Regions from separate parts of the Colwellia sp. F1 genome, predicted to be linked through region 1. Evidence: predicted binding sites of a transcription regulator. Region 1 holds the regulator's gene; the other holds the start of a gene.
What was found. The regulator sigma-54, encoded in region 1, starts transcription at its own class of promoters, with help from an activator protein. The targets are predictions, from matches to a motif close to GTTGGCACGNNNNTNGNNT.
Positions count from the first base shown of each region.

Region 2: a site for sigma-54 is predicted at 4,885-4,903, ahead of AC0UA9_RS11130 (flagellar hook-length control protein FliK). Genes of this name have one in related genera too.

Region 1 is NZ_JBWDLI010000015.1:64,881-72,426, forward strand. Features, by position in the region: gene AC0UA9_RS14035 (calcium/sodium antiporter) at 1-775, shown strand, start outside; gene AC0UA9_RS14040 (KpsF/GutQ family sugar-phosphate isomerase) at 806-1,771, shown strand; gene kdsC (3-deoxy-manno-octulosonate-8-phosphatase KdsC) at 1,814-2,362, shown strand; gene lptC (LPS export ABC transporter periplasmic protein LptC) at 2,359-2,994, shown strand; gene lptA (lipopolysaccharide transport periplasmic protein LptA) at 3,002-3,556, shown strand; gene lptB (LPS export ABC transporter ATP-binding protein) at 3,537-4,301, shown strand; gene AC0UA9_RS14065 (RNA polymerase factor sigma-54) at 4,434-5,945, shown strand; gene hpf (ribosome hibernation promoting factor) at 5,989-6,276, shown strand; gene ptsN (PTS IIA-like nitrogen regulatory protein PtsN) at 6,301-6,753, shown strand; gene rapZ (RNase adapter RapZ) at 6,830-7,546, shown strand, end outside.
Region 2 is NZ_JBWDLI010000010.1:91,292-98,837, forward strand. Features, by position in the region: gene fliO (flagellar biosynthetic protein FliO) at 1-417, opposite strand, end outside; gene fliN (flagellar motor switch protein FliN) at 417-824, opposite strand; gene fliM (flagellar motor switch protein FliM) at 896-1,960, opposite strand; gene fliL (flagellar basal body-associated protein FliL) at 2,105-2,662, opposite strand; gene AC0UA9_RS11130 (flagellar hook-length control protein FliK) at 2,816-4,795, opposite strand; gene fliJ (flagellar export protein FliJ) at 5,083-5,538, opposite strand; gene fliI (flagellar protein export ATPase FliI) at 5,574-6,938, opposite strand; gene fliH (flagellar assembly protein FliH) at 7,037-7,546, opposite strand, start outside.

The DNA of each region.
Region 1 (7,546 bases):
TAACGCTATCGGCTCAAATATTACCAACATAGCATTAGTCCTAGGGGTAAGTATTTTAATTAAACCTTTAATGGTTTCCTCTTCTACCATTAAACAAGAGTTACCCCTTTTATTACTAATTTCTCTTTTAGCTTATTGGATGCTATTTGATAATACTTTCAGCTTCTTTGAAGGTATTACTTTAATGATAGGTTTTTTTGTTTTTATTGCGGTTTTATTAATTAAAGCAATAATACAGCGTAAAAATAATAAAATAGATGACCCTATGATCCTTGAAGCTGAGCAAGGCCTACCTGAAGTGACAACGACAAAAATGTCAATTTTTTGGTTAGTTGCTGGCCTCACACTGCTGGTATTAAGTGCCCATTTTTTGGTTGATTCAGCCATATATATTGCCAAAGCTTATGGCATTAGTGATTTAGTTATTGGCTTAACGATTATTGCCATTGGCACAAGCTTACCTGAACTTGCAGCCAGTATCGCAAGTATCTTAAAAAAAGAAGACGACTTAGCTATCGGCAATATTGTCGGCTCAAATATATTTAATATATTAGCAGTATTGCCCTTTGCTGGTATAATAGCTCCTGGGGCAATCAACCCTGAGGCCTCACTTAGAGATGCCCCTATTATGTTGGCCATTACCGGCTTACTCTTCCTATTATGTTTTAGTCGTAAATTCGGGTATTTTAGACTGACTCGCGTAAAAGGCGCATTATTGTTATTAAGCTTTTGTGCTTATCAGGCATTCCTTTTTAGTCAAACAACAATTTACTAGCTAAACAACCAACAAATGATACCTAGAGCCATGAAAAACTTTAAAGAACTTGCCAAAAATGTAATTAATATTGAACAACAAGCTATCGTGGAGTTGTTACAATATATTGATGATAGTTTTGAAAAATCATGCCAATTAATGTTTAACTGCCAAGGGCGCGTTATTGTGATTGGTATGGGAAAATCTGGCCATATTGGCGGAAAAATTGCTGCGACACTTGCTAGCACTGGTACCCCTGCTTTTTTTGTTCACCCAGGGGAAGCAAGCCATGGCGACTTAGGGATGGTTACCAATAATGATGTCGTACTCACCATTTCAAATTCAGGTGAAACAGCCGAAGTACTTGCTATTATTCCGGTAATAAAACGCATTGGTGCTAAGCTGATTGCCATGACAGGCAACACAACTTCCACCTTGGCAAAGTTAGCTGATACTCATCTTTGCATTAAGGTTAGCACTGAAGCTTGTCCATTAGGCCTAACGCCTACGTCAAGTACCACGGCAACCTTAGTCATGGGCGATGCAATTGCAGTTGCTTTGCTTAATGCGCGCGGCTTTACCGCAGATGATTTTGCATTATCACATCCTGGTGGTAGCCTAGGGAAACGTTTACTGCTGCGTTTAAGCGATATTATGCACCAAGGTGAGCGCCTTCCTCTTGTTTCTGATGAGGCATTAATCAAAGATGCTCTGGTAGAAATGTCGCTTAAAGGTTTAGGAATGACGGGGGTTGTTAACGCAAATAACCAACTAGTGGGTTTATTTACCGATGGCGATTTACGCAGAATTCTTGATCTACAAATTGATATTCACCACGATAAAATAACGAGTGTTATGACCACATCGCCTACAGTGGTACAAGCTGATATGCTAGCAGCACAAGCGCTAAATATCATGGAAGAGAAAAAAATTAACGGTTTAATTATTGTTGATAATAAACAAACCCCTATCGGCGCCATGAATACACATGATTTACTGCGCTCAGGAGTACTATAAATGAACGCTAAAAAACAGAGTGACAGCCCAAAGCCCAATAACATGGCGAACACATTATACGGTGAGGTTTGTCACACCACGTTAGCACGCGCAAAAAATATAAAATTATTGGTCTGTGATGTCGATGGCGTTTTTTCTGATGGCCGAATCTATTTAGGTAATGACGGCGAAGAACTAAAAGCCTTTCATACCAAAGATGGCTTTGGCATAAAAGCCTTAGGCAGCAGCGGTGTTGAAGTTGCAATTATAACGGGGAGACGCTCAGCAATAGTGGCCAACCGAATGGCCGCTTTAAACGTTAAACACATTATACAAGGGCAGGAAGATAAACTTCCTGCATTAACCAAACTGGCCAATCAGCTTAATTTAACCCCAGATGAAATAGCCTATATAGGTGACGACATCCCTGATTTAGCCTGTATTAATTATGTTAACTTAGGTATTGCTGTGTCTGATGCACACCCTACGGTATGTGCAAACGCTGATTACATCACTTTTACCCGCGGTGGTTTTGGTGCTGTAAGAGAAGTGTGTGATTTAATCATGCAATGTCAAGGCTCACTTAACCAGGCAACAGGCGCAAGTATATGACACGCGCCAATACCCTCGCTTTTTTAGTGTTACTCATGGGGGCAACCGCTTACGGCATCATTGAGTGGCGCCAGGCAGAAAAAGCACCAGAAACAGGTGTTGCAAACAAGTTAACCCCTGATTTTATTGCCGAAGCACTCAAAACCGATATTTATACCGACACAGGACAACTTTCCCATGCAATCATTGCTGATCGCATGGAGCATTACGCAGAGCTTGAGGTCACGCACTTTGAGTTACCCAATTACACCCTATATCCCCAAAATCACCCTAATAAAATCTCAACGCCTAACAGCAATAACCTAAATAACAGTCTACCTAAGCTTGCTAGTACGCAAAACCCACCGTGGAAACTAAGTGCAAAAGAAGCAACACTGTATAAAAACAATAGGGTTATTTTAAATCATCGCGTACACTTAAGTGCAACCGATAAAAATAGCTTAATACAAGCAATATACTGTAAATATTTAGAGCTTGATTTAAATACTAATATTATCAGCTCAGAGCAAACAGTGATGGTGCAAGGTAAAGACTTCACCATGTATGGCTCTGGTTTGATCATTGACTTAAACACTAAACAGATGACTTTAACTGAACATGTGCGTACCATTTACAAAAAAAACAATAGTTAATACCTTCATGACACTTAAAAACCTTAGCAAAGCGCTATTATTTAGCACACTACTGCTCTCGTTAGGTCTACCAGCTTCTGCTGCAAAAAAAGATCTTACGCAAGAAATCACCATAAAATCTAAGCGGCAATCTGCTGATTTAAAAAATAAAATAGCAAGTTATTTAGACGACGTAAATATCAGCCAAGGCTCTATTTCTATCGTTGCTGATATTGTTCAGGTATATAGCCATCATGATGAGGCAACTAACGAAAAATATGACACCTACCTTGCCAAAGGTGAACCCGCTATTTTCAAACAAGAATTAGAAGACGGGAGCTTAATTAGCTTGCAAGCAAATGAAATAAAATATCAACCAGATCAATACATCATTACTATTTCAGGTAACGCACAAGTTAAGCAAGCTGGTAGCAAAGTTACTGGTGAAACAATTACTTACAACACATTAAGTGAAAAATTAGAAGCGATTAGTGGTCAAAATGAATCGGTAACCACTATTTTACAGCCTGCTCAAATAAAAGCCCAACAAGATAAGAAAAACAATGACAGTAACAAACCATAAAGCTGACGATATATCGAGCAAATCAACCTTGATAGCTCAAAATTTATCAAAGTCTTATAAAAATAAAAAAGTCGTTAAGCGCGTTAGTTTAGCTGTAAGTGCTGGCCAAATTGTTGGTTTGCTAGGCCCTAATGGCGCTGGAAAAACAACGTCTTTCTATATGATTGTCGGTTTAGTTCCAAATGACAACGGCCAAATTATACTCAACGATGAAGACGTTACCCTTGCTCCTATGCATGAACGAGCAAGACGTGGCATAGGCTATTTACCCCAAGAAGCCTCGATATTTAGAAAGCTCACAGTTACTGATAATATTATGGCTATTTTGCAAACTCGCAAGGGCCTTAATGAACACGAAAGGCAAAGTAAACTAGAACAACTACTAGAAGAGTTTAGTATTAGTCACATTAAAGACAACTTGGGTATGAGCCTGTCAGGTGGTGAACGAAGACGGGTAGAAATAGCAAGGGCATTGGCCGCTGATCCTGAGTTCATTCTACTTGATGAGCCCTTTGCAGGTGTTGACCCAATTTCTGTTGGTGATATAAAAAAAATAATTATTCACCTTAAAAATCGCGGTATTGGTATATTAATTACTGATCATAATGTGCGTGAAACACTTGATGTATGTGAACATGCATATATTGTTAGTCATGGTGAAATAATTGCTGAAGGTGACTCTGATCAAATTCTTGCGAATCAAACGGTAAGAGATGTATACCTAGGCGAACAATTCACGCTATAGTTAACTTAAGCATGAGAACTTTGGCTATACTGAACTCACTTAGGCTATACTAACCTTAAGTGACTAAAAGTAATTTTTAAATTAGTTATCATAATGTTAGCAATATTTATTAATAGGAAGTAAAAAAAGTAGATGCGCCCAACTCTGCAACTCCGAATAGGACAGCAATTAACGATGACACCGCAACTGCAACAAGCGATCAAGCTGTTGCAGCTGTCTACGTTAGAGCTTCAGCAAGAAATACAAGAAGTACTTGAAAGCAACCCTCTACTTGAAATAAGTGAACAAGACAGATCTAGCGCTGATACGGAAAATAGCGCTAACGATAGTTCAGAGAGACTTGAAGAGGCCTTTTCAGCCACAGCTGAAACAACGACCAGTGAAGAACCATCGGCAAGCATTGATGAAATTAGTACGACAGAAGCCATGGAAAAAAGTGATATTCCTGAAGAGTTAAACATAGATACAACTTGGGAAGAAAGCTACAGTGCCGGCACCTCAAACACTGGTGCTATTAGTAGCCCAGGAGAAGATTACACCTATCAAGGTGAAACAACTGACTCAATTCAAGATCACCTTTTATGGCAAATGGAGTTAACGCCTTTTTCTGAAACCGATAGAGCCATTGCCATAGCAATTATTGAAGCTGTAGACGATGCAGGTTACTTAACGGTTTCAAGTGAAGATATTTTAGAGAGTGTCGGGATTGAAGGGCTAGAGCTTGATGAAGTAGAAGCCGTTCTAAAACGTATTAATGTATTTGATCCTATAGGGGTTGCCGCGCCGTCGATTGCTGACTGTTTACTAATTCAATTAAACCAGTTTAGTTCTGACACTCCTTACTTAACAGAAAGCAAATTAATTATCAGAGAGCATATTGATTTACTGGGTAGCCGTGATTACCGTCAACTCATGCGTAAAACACGGCTGAAAGAGGATGACTTACGTGAAGTGATGCGGTTAATTCAAAGTTTAAACCCTCGCCCTGGTGATGTGATTGATAAAAGCGATGATCAATACGTGATTCCTGACGTTTCCGTAGAGAAAAAAAATGGCCGCTGGGTGGTTGAGTTAAACCCTGATAGCGCTCCTAAGCTGTCAGTCAATCAACAATATGCCGCCATGACTAAAACAACAAAGTCATCGAGTAACGACGGCCAATTTATTCGCGCTAATTTACAAGAAGCCAAGTGGTTTATCAAAAGTTTAGAATCACGCAACGACACTTTACTCAAAGTATCAAACTGTATTGTACAACGCCAACAAGGCTTTTTAGAACATGGTGAAGAAGCAATGCGGCCAATGGTTTTAAATGATATCGCTGAAGCGGTCGATATGCATGAGTCTACAATTTCTCGTGTAACAACACAGAAGTATATGCATACGCCACGAGGTATTTTTGAATTAAAATATTTTTTTTCAAGCCATGTTAGCACTGAAAATGGCGGTGAATGTTCGTCTACTGCTATTCGATCGTTAATTAAAAAGTTCATTTTAGCGGAAATACCTGCTAAACCGCTAAGTGATAGTAAAATGGCTGATTTACTAGCCGAGCAGGGTATTAACGTTGCTAGGCGCACAATAGCTAAGTATCGAGAGTCTTTAGCTATTCCACCGTCGAACCAACGTAAAAGTTTACTATAATCAGTAACTTTATTTTTAATTGAACTAAAGAAGGATCATACTTATGCAAATTAATCTTACGGGCCATCATGTAGATATCACTTCATCATTACGCAACTATGTTGAAACAAAGCTAGCCAAGTTAGAGCGTCACTTTGACCATATTACTAATGTTTACGTAGTATTAACGGTAGAGAAGTTAGATCAAAAAGCAGAAGCCACAGTGCATTTAAAAGGTAATGAAATTCATGCCTCTGCGGTGAATACCGACATGTATAGTTCAATAGATAATTTGGTTGATAAACTCGACCGCCAGATACTCAAATATAAAGGCAAAATAACCCAACATTAGCTTAGCGCCACCACTTAAATTATTATGACACTACAAAATATCTTAACACTGGACTGCACGCAATGTGCAGTACCAGTTCGCAGTAAAAAACGCTTACTTGAAAAAATATGTCAGCTTGCTGCCCAGGAATTAGGCAATGTAAATCCAACCGATCTATTAGATAGCTTACTGAGCCGAGAAAAAATGGGCAGCACAGGTATTGGTAACGGCATTGCCATTCCTCATGCTAGGCTCAGTAATACAGACAAAGCGGTTGCTGTTTTTTTAACCACTGAACAAGCCATTGATTTTGACGCTATTGACAACCAGCCAGTTGATATATTTATTTGTTTATTTGTCCCTGAAAATAACACACAGGAACATTTAGAAACACTGCAAAGCATTGCAAAGCTTTTTAGCGATCGTAAAACAGCTAAAAAAGTACGCAAGTGTATAAACCAAGAAGCAATGTTTGACCTGATTCAGCAAGCCATTTAAATTTTAAACAAGCAAAGTGACAACTTGTAACACCCTCGTTTCTCGACTTTTTTTATCCGCAATTGAGATTTAATATATGAAGCTTATAATTGTTAGTGGTCGCTCTGGCTCAGGTAAGTCTGTAGCATTAAGAGTATTAGAAGATTTAGGTTATTATTGTGTTGACAATATTCCCGTAAATTTACTGCCAGCATTAACGCACACCGTGATTAATGATTATGAAAATGTCGCCGTAAGTCTAGACGTGCGAAACTTACCTAACAACCCGCAAGATATAGAAGAAATCATTGAATATTTACCCAATGCCGTTGATGTTACCACCTTATTTTTAGATGCCGATGATAACGATCTGATTCGACGGTTCAGTGAAACCAGACGGTTGCACCCACTGATCAAAAATAATATCGCCTTAGACCAAGCCATAGCACTAGAAAAAGAATTGTTAACACCAATTTCAATCAATGCTGACTTATACATTAACACCAGCGAATTAAGCCCACACCAATTAGCTGATTTAGTGCGCGAGCGCATACTGGGCAAAAAAACGGGTAATATGGTGCTTGTTTTTGAATCATTTGGCTTTAAACACGGTATTCCAGCCGATGCTGACTATGTATTTGATGTGCGCTTCCTCCCTAACCCACATTGGGAAAAAGAGTTAAAACCCTATACTGGCTTAGAGCAACCAGTAATAGACTTTCTTGCCAGCCAGCCCATTGTCACTAAATTTATTTGGCAAGTTAATAGCTTTATGATGACTTGGTTGCCTCACTTAGAGCGCAATAACCGTAGT
Region 2 (7,546 bases), on a different contig from region 1:
CACTTGTACCACAATAGCACGTTCTTTCGTGCCTAAAGATAAGCTTGCAATAACTTTTAATTGCCCTGGGTTTTGTTGTGTAAGGTTAAATCGCCTTAAAACAAAGGCACTCATAAAAATTAATGCCAATACCATCAACAACGAGACTATCATGCTACCGGCGTCCATATTCGCCATAACATGCTTACCCACTGCTGGCGCTTTGTCTGGCGTAGGTGCTTCAGCTGGGTTGACAGGGGTGTTAACTCGCGAACTGTCCACGCTAGTCGCTTCAATGTTGGCTGCTTTAACCTCAGTAAAATCAGGGCTCGTTTGTTCGGTTTTTGCCTCGTTAGCATTAACAGCCGTCTCTTGTGCTACAGACAAGGGCGGTAACAACAATAAAAAACAAAAAAGTGAAACGAGTAGCTGAGTCATTATTTTAATTTTTTAATACGTTCTGTTTGGCTAATAACGTCAGTTAAACGAATACCAAACTTGTCGTTAACAACCACGACTTCACCATGAGCAATCAGGGTGCCATTAATCAAGACATCGAGCGCCTCCCCGGCCACACGGTCAAGTTCAACCACTGAACCTTGGTTCAACTGCAGTAAGTTCCTAATACTTATATTACTACGCCCTACTTCCATTGAAATAGTGACAGGAATATCTAATATAGTGTCGAGTTTACGCTTTTCTTCATTGGATATAGGGCGCTCGTCTTCCGTTAACTCTTCTAATTCCACTTTTTCAGCATTATTAGGCGTTTCTGATGAGGCTTCAGCCTGTTCGTCTAACGCTTCATCCCACATACTTAGATCTTCATCATTATCATTACTCATACCGCTGCCTTTATATTCAATTTTTTTACAATTAATGTTTATGCTTATGCACTCTGTGAAACCATTATGGACTATAAGTCGTCTTCTAGTAATTCAAGCTCTGCATCACTATCAAGGCGTTTCCCACCTTTAGTTAAAATAGTTAACTCTGATTTGACAGACTCAGGACGTTTAATTTTCTCTTCTATTTTTAATGCTATGTTTTCTCGACTACGCCCTAGCTTGGCTCTAAACGTTGGTAGATCTTCAATTAACACGGTAATATGCTCTGGCATTTCTATCGGGATAATATCCCCTGCTTGTAGCTCCATTACTTGGTTTAACGGTAACTCCACTTCTAAAAATTTAGTATTGAGTGCCACTGGTACATCCATAATTTCATCACGCAATGCCTTAGACCAACGCATATCCGTGTCTTCTTTATCACTTTGCACACCCGCGTCAAGTAACTCTCGAATAGGCTCTAACATTGAATAAGGTAGCGCAATATGGAAATCTCCTCCACCACCGTCAAGCTCAATGTGAAACGAGCTAATCACAACCACTTCGGTGGGACTTGCTATATTCGCCATTGATGGGTTCACTTCGGAGTCTAAATATTCAAATGACACATCCATCACTGGTGACCAAGACTCTTTATAATCTTCAAATATTAATTTTAATAACATTTGAATGATTCGTCGTTCTGTTGGGGTAAACTCTCGGCCTTCAATTTTCGCGTGATAACGACCATCGCCTCCAAAGAAGTTATCCACCAAAATGAACACTAAGCGTGCTTCCATAGTAATTAGGCCGGTACCCTTTAATGGACGGAAACGCACCATATTTAAACTTGTTGGAACAAATAAGGTGTGGATGTACTCGCCAAATTTAATCATTTGAATGCCATTTATCGACACTTCAGCCGTTCGGCGCATCATGTTAAATAAGCTAATACGCATATGGCGAGCAAAACGTTCGTTAACCATTTCCAGTGTTGGCATTCGTCCACGAACAATGCGGTCTTGTGATGAGAAATCATAGTCAGCACTACCATCCCCTTGGGTGGAGTCATTTTCAACGACTTCTTCTTCATCAACTTCATCAACGCCGTGTAAAAGCGCATCAATTTCGTCTTGGGATAGTAAATCACTCACTGGTCATACTCTTTATCGCTTATTTTAGCTAGTGCTTTGGTTGCTTGGTTAAACTATATTGCAAAAACAACGTTGGCGTTATTGTGCTTTAAAACTAACAATTGAAAACGCAATACCTTGTTTGCGCCTTCTTTACTGTATTTTTTACTGCATGACAAAACCGGTAAATAATACTTTTTCAACCGTTTCATCGCCTTCAAGGTCTTTCATAGCCAACTGCACCGCAGTAAGGGCTTGTTCCTTTAACACCTCTTTACCTAGACTGGTTGATAAGTCATCAGCATTCGCTTGTGAAAAAATATTTAATAAGCTGCTTTCAATTAACGGTATATTCATTTTAGCATTTTCTTCATTTTTGCTACCACGCACTAATAACTGCACACGAATTTCCACAAAACGATCACGCACTGCGCCTGGTACATTAAAACGAAACGGTCTGGGCATAGGGACATATAATGCCGTTCCTACTTGCGCAACGGCACTTTTGTCTGTTCCACCTTCAGCGCCATCAGTAGAAGCTAACACCTCTTCAGAGCCTGCTTGCGCAGACGCTACCTTGCTATCATCACCCATAAAAAAGTAATAGCCACCAATACTCCCCGCCAATATAACGAGCACCGCAACAGCAATGATGATTATTTTTTTCTTTTTGCCACCACCATCAATTTTTAAATCAGCTTCTGTACCTTTTTCGTCAGCCATGAGTTACCTTTATTGCTATATGAGTAAATATTATAAAACGCTACCTTAACTACCAGTAAACTATATCCTTGAATAGCATTTTAGCCAATGTGTTTTCATCAACTTAGTGCTATTTAGCCTAATTTATCAGCAGTTTTATTAGTATAGTCTGCTTTATGCGTAATAATCGATAACCTGAGCCGATCCATCCTGTTTTATTACAGACAAATCATGCGCGACCACATCACTTGCTGCTGCCGTTTCGCCCATAAATTGACGCTGGGTATGTTCGTGGTCAGCTGTTTTTTCATCGGTATCTGATTGTTGTGACTGCTGTTCAACATTAGCATCACCTACATCAACACCTTGTTCTGCTAGCATGTCTTTTAATTTTTGCATGTTTTGCTCGAGTGCTTCCCTCGCTTGCTGGTTTTGCACAACAAAGTTAACCGCTGCTTGTTCCCCTTGTAAGTTAACTCGCACTTGCATATTGCCTAATTCTGGTGGGTCGAGGGTAATATCAAATTGCTGTAATTTTTGTGAAATCATGACCATCACTTTGTCTTTTACTGCGTCAGCGAAGTCTTTTCTAAAAATTGAAATAGTTTCATGATGCAATTGTATGTTGCTTTTTTGGCTTTGTGACACATCACTGGTATTGGTTAAGGTGAGCGCTTCAGCAGACTGTTGTTCTATTGCATTATACGCCTCTTGTATCGTTTGATTCGCGTGACCAATAAAGTTACCACTTGTTAAAGTTGTCTCTGCGGGCGTTGTAGGGATCACGCTAACATTTCCCCCACTTGCTTGCTCACGGTTTACTGCTTTACTATGCGCCATAAAGTCGGCTTCAGATTTCACCTTAACTTCCGCTTCTCCCTCAGCCTCATTAGTTTCTTTAGTCGCCTGTTCTACAGAAGCATCTTCTGCGCTAGGAGGTGCTGAATTTTTATTCATCATTTGGGAAGCTAAATTTTGCGCGGCAGCGTTTTTACTACGCGAATTTTGCTCAACCATGCTTTGAGCCCCAGCATTTCCCTCTAATTTCGTCGCATTAGTAGCTGACTGGGCGTCTAGTTTAGCGGAGCCTTCTTCTCCTTTCATTACCCTAGTAATTTGTTCATTAAGCTTTGCTTCTACTTTAATGGGGCTTTGCGCGAGTGTTACTTTTTCAACATTTGCTACTTTGGGGGATGGTGTTAAATTACTTGCACTTACTTCTTTACTAGACGACATTAACACCTGTTGGGAATTAATACTTTGTACTTGCTGCCCTAACGCTGCAGCTTCTTTACTGGTATTGCCCCCTTTGCCTATGTCTTGCTCAAGGTTAACTGATTGCCTAGCGTTGGCTTCTTTCTGTATTTTATTATTATTTAAACCTGTCAGCTTTTCGTCGGTGGTGTTGGTATCATCCACTTTTTCCACGCCGGTTGGCATGCTAGTGTCAATTAATTGTTTGCTACTTTTTTGTTCTCTCTCTCCCTTTAAATTGCTGGTTTCACTGCCAGCCTGGGTCAATCGTGTTGGTGTAGCTATTGTTTTTCCTTGTTCGCTAGACGCGGCTGATAACGACTCTGGCGTGGTCGTTACCGCCTTAGCAATACTTGATAACTCTGCAGCTAAGCCACTTGATTTTAATAGTTTATCTGTTTCTTTTTCTGCTGTTGTCACCTTAGCTTCAGCTAAGCTTTGCGCTTGTGCTAGTTCTTGTTCAGACGCTCCTTTTGCAACCAATGTTTTATCAACCTTGGTTAAAAAAGACATTAACAAGTCTGATTCATCGCGTGCTTCATCTGCTTTTTCAACAGCAACTTTACCTAGTTGCTGTTCGTTATTGCCGCTTGCGGCAACTTCTTGCGCGGTCGTGACTTGTTCACTTGTATCGGCATGAGAAGACGGCTCTTGTTCATCGGCAACTTGTTGCTCGTGGGAAAGTTTTGCTTGTTCAGACAATGTATGCGCTGTTTTTATCTTATCACTTTGTGCTAGTTCAAGATCCGTATACTCACTAACCTCTTTGTTTTTAGCTAGTTGCACATCAATATGCTGCGAAAAGTCGTCCTTTGACAGCGCAGGAGTGAAAGCGGATACATCGTTTTTCTTGTCAACACTTGGTGACGCGTTAATCGATAAAATATTGAGTTGTTGCATAATGGTCCCAATCGCTAAAATCTGTCTATATAAAGTAAAAGCTAAAAAGATCTTTTACTCAGCTTCTCTTACCGTATTTATTTAAAACCAAGCAATAATCGTTCCACACTATACATTTAACAACTAGAACGAGGGGAAGTGAAGGTTAGGAGAAGTGGTTAAGCAGGTGCAACTTAGCATTGTTCGCCTAGCAGTAGCTTAGTTTATAAAAGGGTTGGTAAAGCGCTGGCGTCGTTATGCTAAACCCGTTGTAACGGTCAGCCCTATTATTCTCAACATTGCCAATATTAACGCCCCACTTTTCTGCGTAAAAATTGTTGCGTGGCTATTTCATCAAACATGCCTTGTTCTTTTTTAGCCTCAATTTTCATTAAGGCAGCGTTGCGCTTACTGGCTAACATTTCTACAGCTCGTACCTTTTCTCGCTGTTTTATCCACACTTGCTTACTTTGTTCAGCTAATGCTTTCGCTTGATGCATGGCAATTTTTACTTGCTCTGCGGCATAGTCAAGTTTACTAATAAAGGCATGATAATGATTATAAGTAACGCTATCTAAGCCGAGCATGGTACGTTCACTGAGCCTTGACATATACTCTAACCGGTAATCTGAAACGCTTTGTAAACGAATGACATTTTGCTGGTAATCATGTTCAGCATTACGTAACGCTTTTTCGGCTTGTTCCGTTTTACTTTGTTCAAATTTTAATAAGGTTTGTAGTTGTTGATTATTTTTTGTCGCCATAATACATACTCCTTAAGCCGTTAATACGTAAAAATTTATGCTTGTGCATTTTGGCTCTGACTATTCGCCGTTGCCGCCGCTATAATTTCTTGTAACTGCTGTACACTTTGCTCGTAAGGTATAACTTCTTGAATTTGTTGCTGTAAGAAAAAGTTTATTACCGGTTGTACATTAATAGCTTGGTCTATTCTAGGGTCATTACCTCGGGTATATGCACCAATGGCAATCAGATCTTTGTTTTGTTGGTATAGTGAATAAATTTGTTTTAATTGGCGAGCAAGTTGTTGGTGCTCTGTGCTGGTAACCATAGGCATAACACGCGAAATAGAGCCTTCAATATCAATGGCAGGATAATGCCCTGCATCGGCCAGATCTCTTGATAACACAATATGACCATCTAAAATAGCGCGAGAAGCATCGGCGATAGGGTCTTGTAAATCATCCCCTTCAGTTAGCACAGTATAAAACGCAGTGATTGAGCCCTGCCCTTCACCGCCATTACCCGCGCGTTCAACCAACTGGGGTAATTTAGAAAATACAGAAGGGGGATACCCTTTTGTTGCAGGAGGCTCGCCCACCGCTAAGGCTATTTCTCGTTGCGCTTGTGCATACCGTGTTAATGAGTCTAACAGTAGTAAAACATCGAGCCCTTGGTCACGAAAATACTCACTTATTTGTACCGCTGTTTCACAACCTTTTAGTCGCATTAACGGTGAGTTATCAGCAGGAGCGGCAACAACTACCGAGCGAGCACGCCCTTCTTCCCCTAAGATTTCTTCTATAAATTCTTTTACTTCTCGGCCACGCTCCCCTACCAAGCCAACAACAATAACGTCAGCAGTGGTGCCACGAGTCATCATCCCCATGAGTACACTTTTCCCTACTCCTGAGCCGGCAAACAGCCCCATTCGTTGGCCTTTGCCTACGGTAATAAAACTATTAATTGATCTGACCCCAACATCTAACGGGTCGGTAATTGCACGTCGTGACAAGGGGTTAATTGGACTGGTATTTATTTTATAGTTTTCGTCTGTCTGAATAGGGCCTTTTCCGTCAAGGGGTTTTCCTATGCCGTTAATTACTCGCCCGAGCAAATTCATAGACAGCGGTAACTGCATTTTATTTGAGATAGGAAGCACTCTAGCGCCTGGCAAAACCCCGCGCAAGCTCTCTTCTGGCATGAGGTAAGTTATTTCTTGTGCAAAACCAACAACTTCAGCGAGTAAGTCTCCATGGGCTGTTTCTACAATGCACTGACTGCCAATATGCGCTTTAACACCTACAGCTTCTAGCGTTAAACCAACAACGCGCACTAAACGCCCGGCAACCGGCTCCTTAAAGGGCTGAATATATTGTTGAGTGTTTTTTAATCTGTCACTGATGCGTTGGCTATCGACCATTGTTTAAATTACCTTGTTGGGAAATTTTAGGCGCTAGGCTCTCCTAGTGTCTCGCTTCTTCACTAGCACCTATGTCTTCCTAGCACCTATCGCTTCCTTTATTGATGTAATGCTTCTTGCAAAAAAGACTCTAACACTTGCTTTAAACGAGACTTCATCTGTAAGTCGATATTAGAAGTGCTGTTTTCTATTTGACAACTGCCTGGGGTTAATTGCGGCGCGGGCAACAATCTCCAGCCACTTTCTTTTATGTGCTCTGCGCCAAACTGTTGCTCTACTCGTTTAATATCGTCTGGGTTAAGGTATATTTGCGTGCTTGTTTCGTTGCTTGGTAATGCTTTAATGCCTGTGTTAATCGCTGCCATTAAAATATCTGGGTTTGTTTTTGCTTCTTGTAAAACAACAGCTTCAGTTAATTGCACCACTAAATGTAATAGCTGCTCTTCAACATTTTTTTCAATACTGGCTAACGGGGCATGTAGCTGCTCAATTAGGTTCTCCCAGCTTTCACTTAAGGAGTCAATCGTTTCTTTACCTTGGGCTAACCCCTGTTCAGTCCCTAGCTCCAGGCCTTCAGCTGTACCTGCTTCTATGCCTTGCGCTTTACC